One region of the Paraliobacillus zengyii genome, then DNA from elsewhere that is predicted to be linked to it. Evidence: riboswitches for the same ligand, from Rfam matches in the RefSeq annotation. Region 1 holds a riboswitch; each other region holds the start of a gene.
The links. A riboswitch is a leader RNA that binds a small molecule or an ion and turns the genes downstream of it on or off. The one in region 1 is predicted to bind S-adenosylmethionine.

Region 1 (5,633 bases):
GACTTCTGAATACTTGAACAATGTCAATCGCTTCAGGGATACTCTTTAAATCTGGATAAGCTTTTTCACCCAATATTTCTGTTTCACGTGGGTTAACTGGAATGATTTTATAACCGAGACGTTGCATTTTTCTTGCTAGACGGTAACTTGGTCTTGCTTCTTTACCGCTTAATCCAACAATGGCTAACGTCTTTTGTCTTGTTTTTTCAACGCCATCTATTTCAAATCGTTCGTAAGGGGAGTTTAACGCCCATTTAATGATTCCTTCATCGTTGATGACAATGTCATTTGTTTCGCCTTTGCCAATACCTGTTGCCTTAACTAATGCTTGATTTAGATCATGGATAATATCATCAAGCGATTCAAGACCTACAGATAATCTTACCAATTCTTCTTTAACACCAGTTTCAATTAACTTCTCTTTTGATAATTGTTGATGTGTTGTCGAAGCTGGGTGAATTATTAATGATTTAGCATCTCCAACATTGGCTACGTGTGACCAGAGCGAGACATTATCAATCAATTTTCTTCCTGCATCTCGGCCACCTTTAATACCAAATACGAGAATGGAACCAAAACCATTATTTAGAATATCCTTTGCTAAGGCATGTGAACTGTGACTTTCAAGCCCAGGATAATCAACCCAATCAACTGCTGGATGGTTATCTAAATAGTTGGCTAGTTTAATTGCATTTTCATTATGGCGCTGTACACGTAGATGTAAAGTTTCTAATCCTTGGATAAGTTGGAAAGCATTATATGGACTCAATGATGCACCAAAATCACGTAACAATTGCACACGGACTTTCGTACTAAATGCTAAAGTGCCGAAATCTGTTGCATAGCGAATACCGTTATAGCTTGGATCAGGCTCTGTGAAAGTTGGGAATTTTTCTGAATTCCAGTTAAATCGACCACCATCAATGATAATTCCACCGATTGTAGTACCATGTCCGCCTATCCATTTGGTAGCAGAGTGTACGACAATATCGGCACCGAGTAAAATAGGTTTACACACATACGGCGTGGCAAAGGTATTATCGATAATTAATGGTACACCAGCCTCATGTGAGATTTCAGCTACTTTCTCTACATCCAAAACATGTAAGTTAGGGTTACCGATAATTTCACCGAAAACTGCTTTTGTTTTATCAGTAATTGCATCTTTAAAATTATCTGGATTACTTGGATCAACAAATTTTACATTGATTCCGTATCGAGGTAACGTTATAGCAAAAAGATTATATGTTCCACCGTATAAGTTAATCGCTGCTACAATTTCATCTCCCGCACTGGCTACATTTAAAATAGATAACGTAATGGCAGACATACCAGAAGAAGTCGCAACAGCAGCTACACCATCTTCTAATAGAGCTAACCGTTTTTCGAAAACTTCAACAGTGGGATTGCCAATTCTTGAATAAATGTTACCTGGTTCATCAAGCGAAAATAATCGTTCTGCGTGTTCAGAGTCATGAAATACATAAGAAGTAGTTTGATAGATTGGTACTGCACGTGAACCAGTTGTTGGATCGGGAGCTTGCCCGCCGTGTAATGCTAAAGTTTCGATGTCATACGTTGTGTTTTTTTCTTTTGTCATAGTAAAACCCTCCTGTAATGTTATAAAAAAGCCCTCTTCTTTAAGAAGAGGGCGGTAAATGCATGCTCTTCTTATCTATCAGAATGAATCTGCTGGAATTAGCACCTTTTAAGTAGTAACTTAATGGTTGCTGGGTGTCATCGGGCCAGTCCCTCTACCACTCTTGATAAGAGTTATTTTGTTTTATTTGCAAGAAAAACCCTCTTTCAACTGACGATGAAAGAGGGTTTTAATCCGCGAATTACTTCATCATCCAAAGCTTATGCTTTGCTGGTAGGGGCACCTTGCTGAGCAGGTTGCCGTGGAGTCGTTAAGCCAGATCTTTCGTCCACTCTTTATAAATGTTTAATGTTAAATAGAGTATACCACAGATATCTTATGTGTCTAGTGGGTTTTTTAAATTTATTTGAATATTCTTTATAAAAAGATATTATTTGTTTACATACATAAACCGTTCCATATAGTAAATAAAAGCTTGATTGTAGTAACTAGCAAAATAATAGTCCCCATTATGTCCGGCATAAGGCATCATTAGTAAAGTAGCTTGCTCATTTCCATTCTCTCGATACGCTTCATAGAAATCACGAGAAATAGATGCGTCAACAATGCCATCTGCGTCTCCTTGGAATATGAGTGCCGGCGGACTATCTTCTTTAACTAGGAGAGATGTATCCATAAACGAATCAGAACCGGCTATTCCAATATTTTTAGCTAATCCATTGGCAGGATAAATCGGGATAATACCATTTACATCAAGTTCAGGGTTTAAAACATCTTGATAATTCTCACTTGTAAGGCCTAAACCAGCTGCATTTGCTAATTGTCCACCTGCAGATGCCCCAGAGATAAAAACGGAGTCTAAATTCGCATTATAATCATCATTGTTTTCAACTAAATAATTAGTAAAAAGACCGATGTGACGGACCATATCATCAAGAGAGAAGTCAGCAACGATATTTTCGGGGACTGGTGCAAATTCAACAAATTTATCCTCACTACTTAATCCGTACTGAATATCAAATACTACATAGCCTTGACTTGCGAAGTACTTATTAACTGCTGCATTGTTAGATGATCCTTTGTCACCAATTGTCCAACCGCCACCATGAATTCGAATTAAAACAGAGCTATTTCCAGGCAATTGGGCTGGATTTGATGTCGGTAGATAAGCATCGAAGTGTAATTCAATTCCTTCATCCACACCCTCTGTTCCTGAGTAGAATAAAGTGTCTTGTTCAAGATTATAGTTTTCAGTTGATAATCCGAAAAAGTAAGCCGGTAATGAAAAAGGTACGTCTAAAAAAGTATCTGTCATACTATCAGTTAATGAATTTTGATCCGCTTCATTTAATGTGTTTGAAAAGTCATTTTCCATCTCTGAAAAGGTTAATACGGTTGTAACGAGAGGAACAGAAAAGGTGATAGAAACAGCTATTCCTATAATAGAAGTTATGATACTAATAAACGAAAGGTTTTTACCAGTCCGCATTCTAAGAATCAGTGCGACGATTGCTAACGTTATTAAACTGAAAAACAAAGCATATCCAGGAACGAATAATTCAACAATGCTACCATTATTTTCTCCTCTTATTAGTAGAAACGATACATATGCTCCTAAAAGCAGACAGAGTATCCATAGACTTATCATCAGGATATGGAAGAATCCCTTCTTATCTTGCGTCATTGTGTTGCTAAATCTTATGTATCCCATGTTATTTAGACTCTTACGTGTCGTTCCTGCTATTATCCCGCCTAAAATAAACAAACTAAGTAATAGAATTATAGAAACCATACTTCGTGAAGTTGTATTTAAAGGATCAAAAGAAGCGATGGAGTTTAGAATAGGCAAGAGTAACATTATTAAGATTGTGAAGGTTAAATAGAAGTAATCGAGACCCTTCTGATTACTAGGAATAGCAGCCACAATAAAGTTACCTAAAAGAGTTAACATCATAAAAATACCGTAGATATTCCATAACCCATTTGAACTATCAATTAATAGATAAACAATTCCTGCTATAATCGTTAAGCTATTTGCTAGTATAAGCATGCTAGAGAAGCTACTTGCAAAAGAACGACTAGGCTTCGTAAATAGGTTTGTTTGGTTTAATTGTTTATTTAATGAAGTGCGCACGTTCAGTTCTCCTTTTTGTTTACTTACATTTTTTTCTTTGAGCCATGTTAATTTTAACATGAATACATATTTTAAGTAACTCAACTGTCGCAGAGTGAAACTGAAAAATAAGTCTTACCATTCAAAGCTAAAGTTGACTTCATGCTCCTTTCATAAGCATCACTGTGCTTAAGTTTTTTTACAAAAATAGATACTAAATTCCAGAGTTAGAACATATACTCTCTAAAAGTATGCATAAATGTTAGGGGATGAGAATGTAGTGAAACATATTTTAATCATCAACGGTCATCAAAAGTACCCACATAGTAAAGGGGATCTAAATCATACTATCTTTCAAGCAATAATTAAAAAATTAGAAACAGTATATCAAATAGATACAACGATTGTTGATCAGGGGTACGATATAACAGAGGAACAGGAAAAATTCTTATGGGCAGATATTATCATTTTCCAAACTCCTATTTATTGGTTTAGTGTACCAGGTAAATTCAAATCATATTTTGAACAGATCTATAAGCGAGATCTCTTTTTTACAGGCGGAAAGGGTTATGGGTGTGGTGGATTGTTAACGGATAAACAATATATGTTCTCTACAACATGGGGTGCACCGGAAGAGGCGTTTTTAAATAAAGCGGAATTCTTTGATGGGAAAGCTATTGATGATGTATTACTTCCGCTTCATAAAACACAGGAATTCACTGGGATGAAGCAATTAAAAACTTTTTCTGTTCACAAGGTTAAAACCCCTGATATAAGTGGATATCTAGAAAAGCTTGATAAACACTTAGAGGAAGTATTTGATTTATCGTAGTGCTACCCAAAACCTAATTACTTTAATTTTCACCTTACAATAGTGAAAACAGTGTCTTAAAAAGGCGCTGTTTTTTTATTTGGTGTATAGATATTTTTAAAATATAAATAATAAGTGAATATATTAATGTGTTTGATAGCAGATAAAGTTGAAAATGTATTACTATATGTGAATTTTAGAAGGAAGGAGATGAAATATGAACAAACAGAAATGGTTCCATTATGGAATAGAAGATGTAGTGGAGAATTTAAATACGGACAGAAAAACTGGACTTACGATTAAAAATGTAGATAAGCAACAAGAAAAATGGGGTAAAAATGAACTGCCAGAGCAGGAAAAAGATCCAGTATGGCTAAAGTTTATTCGACATTTTAAAGATGTATTAATCTATGTATTATTAGTAGCAGCAGTTATTACAGCGATATTAGGACATTATATTGATACGGTTGTTATTATTCTTGTCGCGTTAATCAATGCAACAATCGGCTATATTCAGGAGAATAAAGCGGAGAAAGCATTGGAAGGGATTAAAAACATGTTATCGTTGCAAGCAACAGTTATTCGTAACGGAGAGCGTTCAGATATACCATCTAATGAACTAGTACCAGGGGATCTTGTTATATTGCGAGCCGGTGATAAGATACCAGCTGATGTTCGATTAATACAAGCAGATAATTTAAAAATAGAGGAATCACCTTTGACGGGTGAGGCGATTTCAGTAGACAAAAATACAGAACCTTTACCAGAAGATACAGTATTAGGTGATCGGACAAATTTGGCTTTCTCAGGTACATCTGTTGCGAGTGGTTCTGGTAAAGGTCTTGTAGTGGAAATTGGAGAGCATACGGAAATTGGTAAAATAAACAAATCAATTACAGAAGTGGAGGAAATTCAAACACCACTGCTACAACAAACTGCGAAATTTGGAAAGATGATCTCAATTGTTATTTTATTTTTAGCAGCAGCGTTATTTGTTTTTGGTTCTCTGTTTCATGATTACGAAATGGGAGAATTATTACTAGCGGTAATTGGTTTAACTGTTGCAGCTATTCCAGAAGGTCTACCAGCTATATTATCAATTATTTTAG
Region 2 (5,633 bases), 1.3 Mb from region 1:
CACCATCATTAAAGTAGTTTTTAACTTCTACATTATTTGCACATTGAGCAAAACCTGTAATCATTTGAAGCCCAGTGATATTTGCTTCAATCGAATGATGAATTTGTGCAACTTCGACTGTATTTAATGAACGTTTGCCGCTATTTGGATTAACTAAGAATCCACTCAAGTAGTGCTTATCTTTAACAAATTCAACTGATTTTGGCATTGTAACATGAGGAGATTTAACAAGTAAGCCTTTTTCAAGCAAATATTGTGTACAAAGGTTGTAATACTTTTGGGTAATGGCAGTTAGATCTATTAATATCAGTACAATATCTTCCCGATAAGACATAGTTATATTTAATGAGTGAAGCCCCATACTAATTTCTTGTAATAGGCGAACAAACATGATGTCAAAACCATTATCATATAATTTCGGTACCTCTTTGTTAACATCTTGAGCAGTGTACCCAATTGGTATTACAGCCCCTTCATTTCGTAACGTTTCTGTTAAGATACCAACATATTTGTCAATCTCTTCATATAGATTATTCATAATGTCCTTGGCTTTTTCATCATCGGCTTTCTCTATAAAATATTCTAACATACGTAATATCATTGTTTTTTCCTGATATGTAAGCCATAATACACCTAATTCAGATGACGTAATTGCTGATTTTTCTGGCATATAATCTCCTCCTAAGATATTTTGTCTTAGGTTTAGCATAGGGTTATATATTTATTCAATATTTTACTCATTCTTTTTCAACAACGGTAAAAAATATTCTGTAGCATACTTAGCTTGTTTTTCTTCAACTATAATGAACTTCACAAAGGTAAAATAATAGCGTATACTGTACTTAAAGGGGCAATAAACGATGAAACCAACAATTGAAAATATAGAACAAGAAATACAAAAAAACAGTGAACATTATTCTGATGATAAATTTTGGGGGAAGTTAGCGAAGTTTGCTAAGAAGGCTGGTTCTTCTGTCGTTTATGCTGTATTACTGTTGTATTATACGCTTCAGAAACCGGAAGTACCTACCAAAGTAAAAGCTGTCATTATTGGTGCTTTAGGTTACTTTATTTTACCCTTAGACTTAATTCCAGACTTTTTTACCGGCGTTGGTTACACAGATGATCTTGGTGCACTCGGATTTGCTTTATTCCAAGTAGCTATGTATATCGACGACCCAATTAAGTTAAAAGCAAAAGACAAGCTAAAAGAATGGTTTGGAGACAAAGTGGACACGTCCGCAATTGATTTAAAAATTAATTAAGACACACTCTGACCCACATATAATACAAAGGGGACAAGGTTTTATTTCTTCTTGTCCCCTTCTTCTTTTTCCACCTATTCGATCACTTCATATAACGGTCAGCCATCAAATTATGAAGCATTTCGACTTCCTGTAACAATTCCGCTCCAACATTCGTTTCTTTTACCTTTTTTCGCTCTAATTCTTTATCTACTAATCTTTTAACGGATAACACATCTGCACCATTTGCTAGTACTTCTTCTTTTGAGTTAAATTTCTTGTGGGCAACAAGTTGCATCCCATACGAATTATATAATAACGTGTATCCTGCTATTCCTGTTTTTGATTGATATGCTTTGGAGAAGCCTCCGTCAATTACAATCAGTTTGCCATTTGCCTTAACAGGATTTTCACCGTCAATTTCTTTTACTGGTGTATGCCCGTTTACAATATGGCCATGGTCTGGATTAAGTCCAAATTCCGCTAAAATTTTTCGACATGTATCCTCGTTCTCACGTAAATGGTAGTAAACGTTCTTCCTCTCTTTGTGCGTTACCTCATCCGTGATGAAATACCGCTCAAAGGTTGTCATTTCTTTTTTTCCGAAGAGGGATGAATGTTCACCTGTCCATAAATACCAGACCATATCCGTTGCCAAATCGTCTGTCTTTTCAGGATGAGCAAACGCATCACGTAGGTAATATTCAAAAATATCAAACAGTTCACGACCAGCGTAGGTCTTATCTTCAATAACCATTTCCTCCATATTTCCTTCTTCATCTAATGGAATACAGCCATGAATTAATAAATTTCCATTATATTTTAAATAGAGACTACCTTTCTTCATCAAGAAGCGCATATGGCGGGCAAACTTTTCTGACTTCTGAACAGAAAATAATAAGCGGTTCATCACTTCTTCTTCTTCTGCTAACAATTGATCCGGTTTATCTGGATTAACTGTTGCAAAACAGCTATTTTCCAGTGGATAAGTCTCTCCTTGAATTGTTATTTCGTCCTTATCATAATCTACTTTCTCAAGCAACAGTCTTTCTGACATGTCAAAGTAGGCACGTCTCTTGATGATCGGACTCTCCAGTTTGAACTGAATCATTGTAATCGCTTGATGTATCATGGTTATTTGTAATTGTTCATGATCCGATAGTTTATCCCCAGCATCTACTTTTGGTCTAAAGGCTGGATTATCCTGATAATATTTCTCCGCAAGATTGAGTAGCGGTCTAAGATTTATCCCATAGACATCTTCAATAATCGCTAAATTGTTATACCGCGCACTAATACGAATAATATTAGCAAGACAAACCTTCGATCCAGCGAAAGCGCCTAACCATAGTACGTCATGATTCCCCCACTGAATATCGACAGAATGATAGTTAACTAGTGTATCCATCACTTTATCTGGTTCTGGTCCACGATCATAAATATCCCCGACTACATGTAAATGATCAACAACGAGTTCTTGTGTCGTATAACTAAGACCAATAATTAGTTTATCAGCCTGACCAAGGGAGATAATTTGTTGAATAATTTTTGTATAGTACTCTTTCTTGTTGATGAATTCATCTGTCTTATACAAGAGTTCTTCTATGATATAAACAAACTGTTTAGGCAATGCTTTTCGTAACTTCGAACGTGTATATTTAGAAGACGCATAAGCAATAAGTTCCATCATATCCTCAATTATTTCTCGATACCATCTATGTAATGCTTCATCGTTGTCAAAGTTATTCTTGATTAACTGTAATTTCTCTACTGGATAGTAAACTAATGCAGCAAACTCATTGATTTCTTTTTCAGATAATTGATCGGTAAATAGATCTTTTATCTTCTCTTTGACCCTGCCTGAACCATTTCGTAATACGTGTTGAAAGGCTTGGTATTCCCCGTGCAAATCACTCACAAAATGCTCTGTCCCTTTTGGAAGATTAAGAATAGCTTCCAGATTAATAATTTCGGTTACCACTTTTTCTTCGCTATCATAACTTTGAGCAAGTAAATCCAGAAATTTTTTATTCATATTTGCATCTCCTTTCAAATTGCATTATTATTTTTCCAGCATTCTCTCACACTAATTTCTCTTCCAGGATTTTTAAAAATCTGCTTCCATTTTTGTTACTATTACAGCATAGCATAAACTATCAGAATTTTTAATCAAACGTTTAGTTTCCTAGGTATTCTAATTTTTTCCTTTATCTTTAAAAATTCATCTTGACAAGTATCGCAAACAATAGTATTCTCAAAATTAAGATATTTACAAACAAATAAATCTTATCCAGAGAAGTGGAGGGACTGGCCCTTTGAAGCTTCAGCAGCAGACTAACAAGTACTGTGCTAAATCCAGAAGCGTATTGCTGAAGATAAGAGGAGAAATCGTTAATTCAAACCTCTTCTTTTCACAAGAAGGGGTTTTTACTTTTTATTTAACGTTCTTCCTAAGGAATGTCGCGTATGGATCAAGTTTGTTTGTCATCTTAAAACAATTCGGAAGAGGGGAATTAAAATGACAAAAACAGCAACAAAAGCACCATTTAGAGCAGACCATGTAGGAAGTTTACTAAGACCGGAGAGTATTCATCAAGCACGTAAGCAACTTGCTGAGGGAACAATTAGTCAAGCAGATTTACACGAAATAGAAAACAAGGAAATCAAACGTATTGTTGATAAGCAGATCGAGGTTGGACTAGAAGCTGTAACAGATGGTGAATTCCGACGTAGATTCTGGCACACAGACTTCTTAGAGCACTTAATTGGTGTTGAAGGTTATGTACCTGACCAAGGCTTCCAATTTAAAGGCGAAGAAACAGAGCGCTATGACGTACGTGTAGTTGGAAAAGTTGCATTTAATCCCAACCACCCACATATCGAGGAATTCAAAATTTTTAATGAGATTGTTGGTGGACGTGCAGTTGCTAAATTAACAATTCCAAGTCCAAATCAATTATTCAATGCCGGAATTCTAAATGAAAGTATTTATCCTAATATCGACGACTACGCAGCAGACGTAATTGCAGCCTACCGTGATGCAATCAATGCCTTTTACGATGCAGGAGTTCGTTACTTACAGTTAGATGATGTTTACATTGCAGGACTTTCTTCACCAGATATCCCATTTAATGAAGGAATCCATTCAAGAGAAAAATTAATTGACTTGGCTCTACACGTAGTTAACAGTGTATTAGAAGGAAAACCAGAAGATTTAGTAGTTACAACGCATTTATGCCGTGGAAATTACCGTTCAAAATGGGCTTTCACCGGAAGTTATGATCTGATTGCTCCTAAGCTTTTAGCTAATGAAGCGGTAGATGGCTTCTTCTTAGAGTATGACGATGAGCGTTCTGGTAGTTTTGCACCATTAGAAAATGTTCCAAACGATGGACCACGTGTCGTTTTAGGCGTCTTCACATCTAAAACTGGTGAACTAGAAGATAAAGAAGTAATAAAAGCTAGAGTAGCAGAAGCTTCTAAATACGTACCACTTGATCAATTATGTATCAGTCCACAATGTGGCTTTGCTTCGACACACCATGGTAATCTTTTAACAGAAGAAGAGCAATGGAACAAGTTGAAGCATATTGTAGATGTATCGAAGGATATTTGGAAATAAGCTAGTAGAGCGTCCCAAGTGGGCGCTCTTTTTATATAGACTGGCATATCAAACAGCGAGCATCTCCTTTTCAAAAATACTTGACGACTCGATTGTTTTTAATTCACTATGTAGATAGGATCTTATAACAATAGTTTTAACTTGGGGGTGATTCTATGATAAACATATTTGTTTTATTTGTTACTTTTGTTTTATATATTGGGATTCCTTTAGCAATAATCTTCCTTTTGAAATGGATTTATCAAATGAAAAAGAATAGTGATCTACAAATTGTAGCATAACAAAGAAATTATTCAATTATTAGAAAGACTGGATAGGTGAGAAATTTCTGTTTTTTCAGCAAATGCCTTTTAATCGAAATAAAAAAAGGATAGCAATTGCTATCCAAGAGTCTTACGGACGATTCAATTAGGATAAAAGATTATTGATTTGACTTGTAAGTTGATTAAATTTTTCATCAAGTTCTTGATATTCACTATCTTTTTGCGTCATGAAACTGAGCCTCCCTAACACTTCTTGTCTTTCCGTTTCGAGTGTTAGACGCAATTTATCTGGCTCACTTTCTTGACGATTGCTTGCTTCTTTCGATTGTTTCACAATACTTTCGTTTGAAAAAAGAAGTTTCTCGTTTGTTGTTTTATCGAGAAAATACGAATCATGTGATACAACGAGTAGTGTACCATCGTAATCTGCTAATGTATTTTCAAGTTGTTCACGTGATGGTAAATCAAGATGGTTGGTTGGCTCATCGAGAATTAGTACGTTTT
Region 3 (5,633 bases), 530 kb from region 1:
ACTTTTTTCAATTCACTTGTTTGCGGTAAACTGCCTATTGTTGTTGTCGGTAACAAAGGTAATTGGAAATACTGCTTTTGTTTTTTTATTCGTTCTGAAAAGATTACTTTCCTATTTATATCGGTATCTGTTAAGTTTTCAAGCTTTTGATGCACTTCTTGATTTTTACCGAAACTTGCATCTTTCCATTGTTTAAGCGATTCAGTAGCATCTTTTAAAGCTGATTTAACAAGATCTCGCCCCTTATCTAATGCTTTCGTAAGCGTAACGATCTCGGCTAATTTTTCATCTGCAAATGCTAACCCGCCATAGATAAAAGGATCAATCTCTTGCTCCAGTTTTTTTGTTACTGGAACATGTAGAAGGGAGGTAGACGGTTGAATAATTAACTTATTTGTTACAATTTGTTTTAACTGCTCTAACACATCTAAACGTTCTTCTAAATCAGCACGCCATATGTTACGACCATTTATAATGCCTGCTGCTAAGACTTTATCATGTGGAAATCCATGTTTTTGAATAAATGAAAGGGCATCACCATGAACAAAATCTAGGCCAATTCCTTGTACAGGGAAATCTACTACTTTTTTATAATCCACTACATTTTCAAAATACGTTTGTAACAGAATATTTATGTTAGGAACTGCTTTATTTATTGTGTCATACGCCTTTCTTGCAAAAGTTAAAATATGTGGAGATAAATTCGTACCGAAAATGGGTTCATCTACTTGTACCCAAGATACCCCAGCTTGCTCCAACTCTTTTAAAACTTGAATGTAAAGTGGTATGAATGTTTCTAGCAACTTTTCAAAATGTACATCATCTTGGATTTTTGCTAATTTCAAATACGTAATTGGGCCTAATAACACGGGTTTTCCATCAATACCAAATTCTTCTTTTGCCTCTTGATAGAAAGAAAGTGGATGATTTTCTGTCACACTTGGTTGGATATTTTCTAACTCTGGTACGATGTAATGATAATTCGTGTTAAACCACTTTGTCATTTCCGATGCAACTGCGTTTTTTGTTCCGCGTGCAACGGCAAAATAAGTGTCTAAGCCTACCTTGCCACCTTTATAATCAAAACGTTCTGGTATGACACCAAACATAACAGAAGTATCTAATACATGATCATATAAAGAAAAGTCACCAACTGGAATAAGATCAATGCCTTTCTCTTGTTGCTTTTTAAGGTTATTTAGTCTTATCACTTTCGTTATTAAAAGTAATTCTGTTTCTTGAATTTTCCCTTCCCAAAATTGCTCGAGTGCTTGTTTCCATTCTCTTTTTTCACCGATTCGTGGATAACCTAGATTGGAACTAATTATTTTTGTCATGTATAAACCTCCATTAAAATAGTCTTATAAAATTATTTCTTGCGCATTTTCAACCTTTTGTTTGATATAACTGGAAAGTTTAACTGTGATGTCATAGCGCATAAATGGTGTTACTAAATAGATGCCATTAAAATGTTCAAAAGCAACATCGATTAATTCTTTTGCTACTGACATACCTTCTTGTTCTGCCAGTATTCTATTATCACCTGTCGCCTTCATTCGTTGACGGACGTCATCTGTTAGTTTCATACCTGGTACTTCATGATGTAGGAATTCTGCATTTCGTGAGGATGTGAGTGGCATAATACCAATATAGATTGGTTGTTTAATATGTTTAGTTGCTTGTTTTAGCGACTCAATTTGTTCGGGTTGATAAATTGGTTGGGTCAAAAAATAATCTGCTCCACAATCAATTTTTTTCTCTAGCCTACGTACTGCTTTATCAAGGTGATGAACATTGGGGTTAAAAGCTGCTGCGATACGAAAGGATGTTTTTTCTTTTAATGACTTACCTGAAAATGAGATACCTTCATTACATTGTTTGATTAGCTTAATCAATTCAAAAGATGTAGCGTCAAATACCGACGATGCACCTGGAAAACCGCCTATCTTAGTAGGATCACCAGTAATAGCTAAAATTTCATGGATACCAAGTGTGTGTAATCCCATTAAATGAGACTGTAGTCCGATTAAATTACGGTCACGACAAGTTAAGTGAAGAAGAGGCGTGATGGCTATTCTTTGTTGTTTCATTAGTGTGGCCATTGCTAGATTGCTAATTCGTGGTGTGGCTAAAGAATTATCAGCAAGTGTAATGGCGTCAACACCAACGTCTTTTAATGCTTGCACACCTTTTAGATATTCTTTCGTTTGTAAATTCCTTGGTGGATCTAATTCAACAATAATAGAATGTCTCTGTGTCACAATTTGAGCTAGATCTAACTTTTTTCGAGCAGCAGGCTCCTGTACTTCTATTATTGGAGGGTGCTTAACGTCCGTCTTTTCCAATAAGGGAGTGAAACCTTCGACACCTTTTTTAAGGGCTACAATATGTTCAGGAGTGGTACCACAACAACCACCAAATAACCGCACACCTTGATTACGAAATTCTCTAGCACATTGTTCAAAATAGTCTGGGTTATTGTTATAGATTAACTTTCCATCACTGTATGCTGGTAAACTCGCATTAGGATAAGCGGAAAGGTAAGCTGTCTTCGGTAAGGCCACTGTTTTTAAAGATTCAATCATGTAGTGTGGACCTAATCGGCAATTGACGCCAACGATATCTGCACCAGCATCGTCCAATTGTGTTAATGCATCATTTAAAGGTGTACCATTCTCTAATAATCCAATTTCATGCATCGAAATATTTGTAATAATCGGTAGATTAGTTGCTTCTCTAGCAATTGCTAACACGGTTGTTAATTCTTCTAGGCTATAATACGTTTCTAAAAGGAGCCCGTCTACACCTTCTAATAAGAGACAATAAAGTTGTTCGCGAAAAATTCGCTTGATTTCCTCTATAGTGCCAAGTTTTTTTTGACTTCCACGAATACCACCGATTGTTCCAACAACAAATGTATCCTTATTTGCTGCTCGTTTAGCTATTTTTACTGCTTGCGTGTTGATTTCTTTTACCTTATCCTCCAAGCCATAACGTGCCAATTTAATATAATTTGCACTGTACGTATTTGTTTGAATAACATTAGCCCCTGCTTCTACATACGCCCTATGTGTATGGAAAATTTCTTCAGGATGGGTTACATTTAATTCTTCAAAACAACGATCAACACCATGTGAGTAAAGCAAGGTACCCATAGCACCATCAGCAATTAGAATCTTTTCCTTCAGTGTGGTTAATAAATCCAATCGATCAAACCCCCTTGTTTTTACTTTATCCAGTTGCAACTAACTAAAGTTAATTTTTACTTTATACGCAACAAAAAACCCCCCTTCCATTAAGAAGAGGGGCAGTATTATAGTGGTTTATATAACGACAGCCTAACTCTTCTCATCTTTCAAACATACGTTTGACGGAATTGGCACAGTACTTTTATATAAAAGTAAGCTGCCGAGGTATCATAGGGCCGTTCCCTCCACCTCTCTTGATAAGAAGACTAACTATTTAGTTTTATGTTCCCTGTTATAGTAAGTTACATTCTAAATAATGTCAACTACTATAATGTAAAAATTCAAACAATTTATTTACTAACTAATATTGTTTATTTTTTTAAAATTATAGAATTTGGAAAGGAAAGCCACTTCAAGAATACTTATTTTTAATTTCCTTCTAGTATTTCCATTGTTTTATCCAATATTTCTTCGTCTTTTAAGCGGAACTTGAATTCAACTCGGCGTGAAGCTTCTGGACTGTAGTCACCATTTTCATCGGTGCGACCGTCTGAGAATGATTTACCATTTACCGTTAATTTTTCCTGCAAGTGATCTTGAATGTTTTTATATGGGAATTCATCCCCTAGTATATATTCTGCTACACTATATGCTCTATCTTGGGATAGCTTTAGATTATATAAATAGCCATCTGTGCGATCAGCATGACCTTCAATAATAATTTCTGAGATATATTCTTCATAGCCACTTGCTAATAAGACGTCTAAATACTTTGGAACAAACTCATCTAAAAATTGAAAGGAGTCATCCTTTAATTCTGCACCATCATACTCAAATAAAATTTCTGTGTCAAAGATAATTGCACCTGTTTTCTCATCTACCTCGATGCCTAAAGTAGAATCTTGAAATTCTGCATTTAAGTCCTTTACAAGTTCTGAGCGTACTCCCATAATTTGATCAATTGTTTCTTTCATTTCTTCAATTTGAATGGACTTAATAACCATCATTGAAATAAAGATTAATACAAAACACAGTAAGATCGATGTTAATAAATCAGTGAAAGATGGCCAAAAATGATTCTCTTCCTGCTCGTCCTTAAACAACCGTTGATATTTATTAATCATGTTGATTTAGACCACCCGTACGCCTTGTATTAAGGCTTGTTGCTTCCTGGCTGAAGGTCTGTAAATGCTGGTTTAATTTATCAATTTGTTGGAGAAGTTCCGTAAATGTTTGTTGTGTATAACGATTATTACTTTGTTGAATGTCTTCGTTAATCGTCCGAATTTCCTTAAATTCTCTTTTTAGATCCTGATTTGTTCCCTGTGCATATTCACTAATATTTCGAGCAACCTTATCTAACTTTTCACCAAGTGTTCCTTCTAAAGTAGTCACATAGTTAGCAAGCGTATCTTTTAATACACCAACATTTGCTTCGAGTTGATTTTCTCTTTGAATGAATGTGCTATTCATTTGTGAAATAGTGGTATTTATATCTGTAATAAGCTGCTTGTTCTTCATTCCAATTTGTTCATAGGTGTTTGTGGCTTCACGTACGTGCTTTTCAAATGAAACAGAATCTGCATTGTGTGCTTTGAGATGATTATTAAAATCTCGATTAAATTGTTTTAATTCATCAAAGCGATCAGATAGAAGGTGTTTATATTCTGTTTGTGCTTGGTTAATGGTTTCTAGTACATCTGGTAATTGAACTAGTGATCCTTCTAAGCTATTAAAACCGTTAGAGAGTTCGCTTAAGTATGTTGTAATTCCGGCTAGTTTCGCTCCTAGGTCTTTGCCGAATATTTGTTTAAATTCTTTATTTTGTTCTTCCATATGACGCACTAAACGCTGACTTTCTTTACTTATTGTTTGTTGGCCATCTAAGATAGAAGAGGTGAATGTTTTTAAATCAACCACGGTATCTTCAAAATGAGTTAAGGTATCTATTTGTGTTGTCGAGACTTCTTCGATTTTTTGATACGTATGTTCAAATGTACTTGCCATTTGTTCATTTCTTTGATCAATTTTCTTAAAATAAGAGAAGAGTTGATCGAAATTTTTGTTTAGTTTTTTAGATGCATCATCAAAGCCGTTTGTTACCTTATTCATACTAGTAAATAGAAGTTGAAAGTCATGTAGATTAGTAGATAATCCTTCATTAAATGTAGCTAAATCTTTTGCGGCTTGTTGTAAGCCAGAAGTATAGTCTTTAAAACCATCAAAAGAACTTTCAATACTTTGTAAGGATTTTTGGTTTGTCTTTTGAAGCATGAGAATGGAGTTATTAATACTTTCCGAAACTTCAATTAGTTTACTTATTCCGTTCTGTTCGTTTTCAGTTAAATTTGTTTCAACTTTTAACATAATATCAGTTAGGAGAAATTCTGTATTCAGCGCTTTGATCATTACCGTCATAATTAATGAAAGCCCCATACCGGCAAT

Region 2: another riboswitch for S-adenosylmethionine. It lies ahead of DM447_RS05520 (5-methyltetrahydropteroyltriglutamate--homocysteine S-methyltransferase); the one in region 1 lies ahead of DM447_RS17265 (PLP-dependent aspartate aminotransferase family protein).
Region 3: another riboswitch for S-adenosylmethionine. It lies ahead of DM447_RS15040 (bifunctional homocysteine S-methyltransferase/methylenetetrahydrofolate reductase); the one in region 1 lies ahead of DM447_RS17265 (PLP-dependent aspartate aminotransferase family protein).

The regions. Positions count from the first base shown of each region.
Region 1 is NZ_CP029797.1:3,519,824-3,525,456, reverse strand. It holds gene DM447_RS17265 (PLP-dependent aspartate aminotransferase family protein) at 1-1,600, opposite strand, end outside; SAM riboswitch class I at 1,669-1,773, opposite strand; SAM riboswitch class I at 1,844-1,944, opposite strand; gene DM447_RS17260 (alpha/beta hydrolase) at 2,031-3,734, opposite strand; gene DM447_RS17255 (NAD(P)H-dependent oxidoreductase) at 3,994-4,545, shown strand; gene DM447_RS17250 (cation-transporting P-type ATPase) at 4,742-5,633, shown strand, end outside.
Region 2 is NZ_CP029797.1:1,113,398-1,119,030, reverse strand. It holds gene DM447_RS05535 (DUF3231 family protein) at 1-670, opposite strand, end outside; gene DM447_RS05530 (YkvA family protein) at 861-1,265, shown strand; gene DM447_RS05525 (fructose-1,6-bisphosphatase) at 1,348-3,279, opposite strand; SAM riboswitch class I at 3,528-3,626, shown strand; gene DM447_RS05520 (5-methyltetrahydropteroyltriglutamate--homocysteine S-methyltransferase) at 3,763-4,866, shown strand; gene DM447_RS18630 (hypothetical protein) at 5,022-5,147, shown strand; gene abc-f (ribosomal protection-like ABC-F family protein) at 5,275-5,633, opposite strand, start outside.
Region 3 is NZ_CP029797.1:2,990,679-2,996,311, reverse strand. It holds gene metE (5-methyltetrahydropteroyltriglutamate--homocysteine S-methyltransferase) at 1-1,337, opposite strand, end outside; gene DM447_RS15040 (bifunctional homocysteine S-methyltransferase/methylenetetrahydrofolate reductase) at 1,362-3,206, opposite strand; SAM riboswitch class I at 3,346-3,452, opposite strand; gene DM447_RS15035 (OmpA family protein) at 3,617-4,312, opposite strand; gene DM447_RS15030 (MotA/TolQ/ExbB proton channel family protein) at 4,305-5,633, opposite strand, start outside.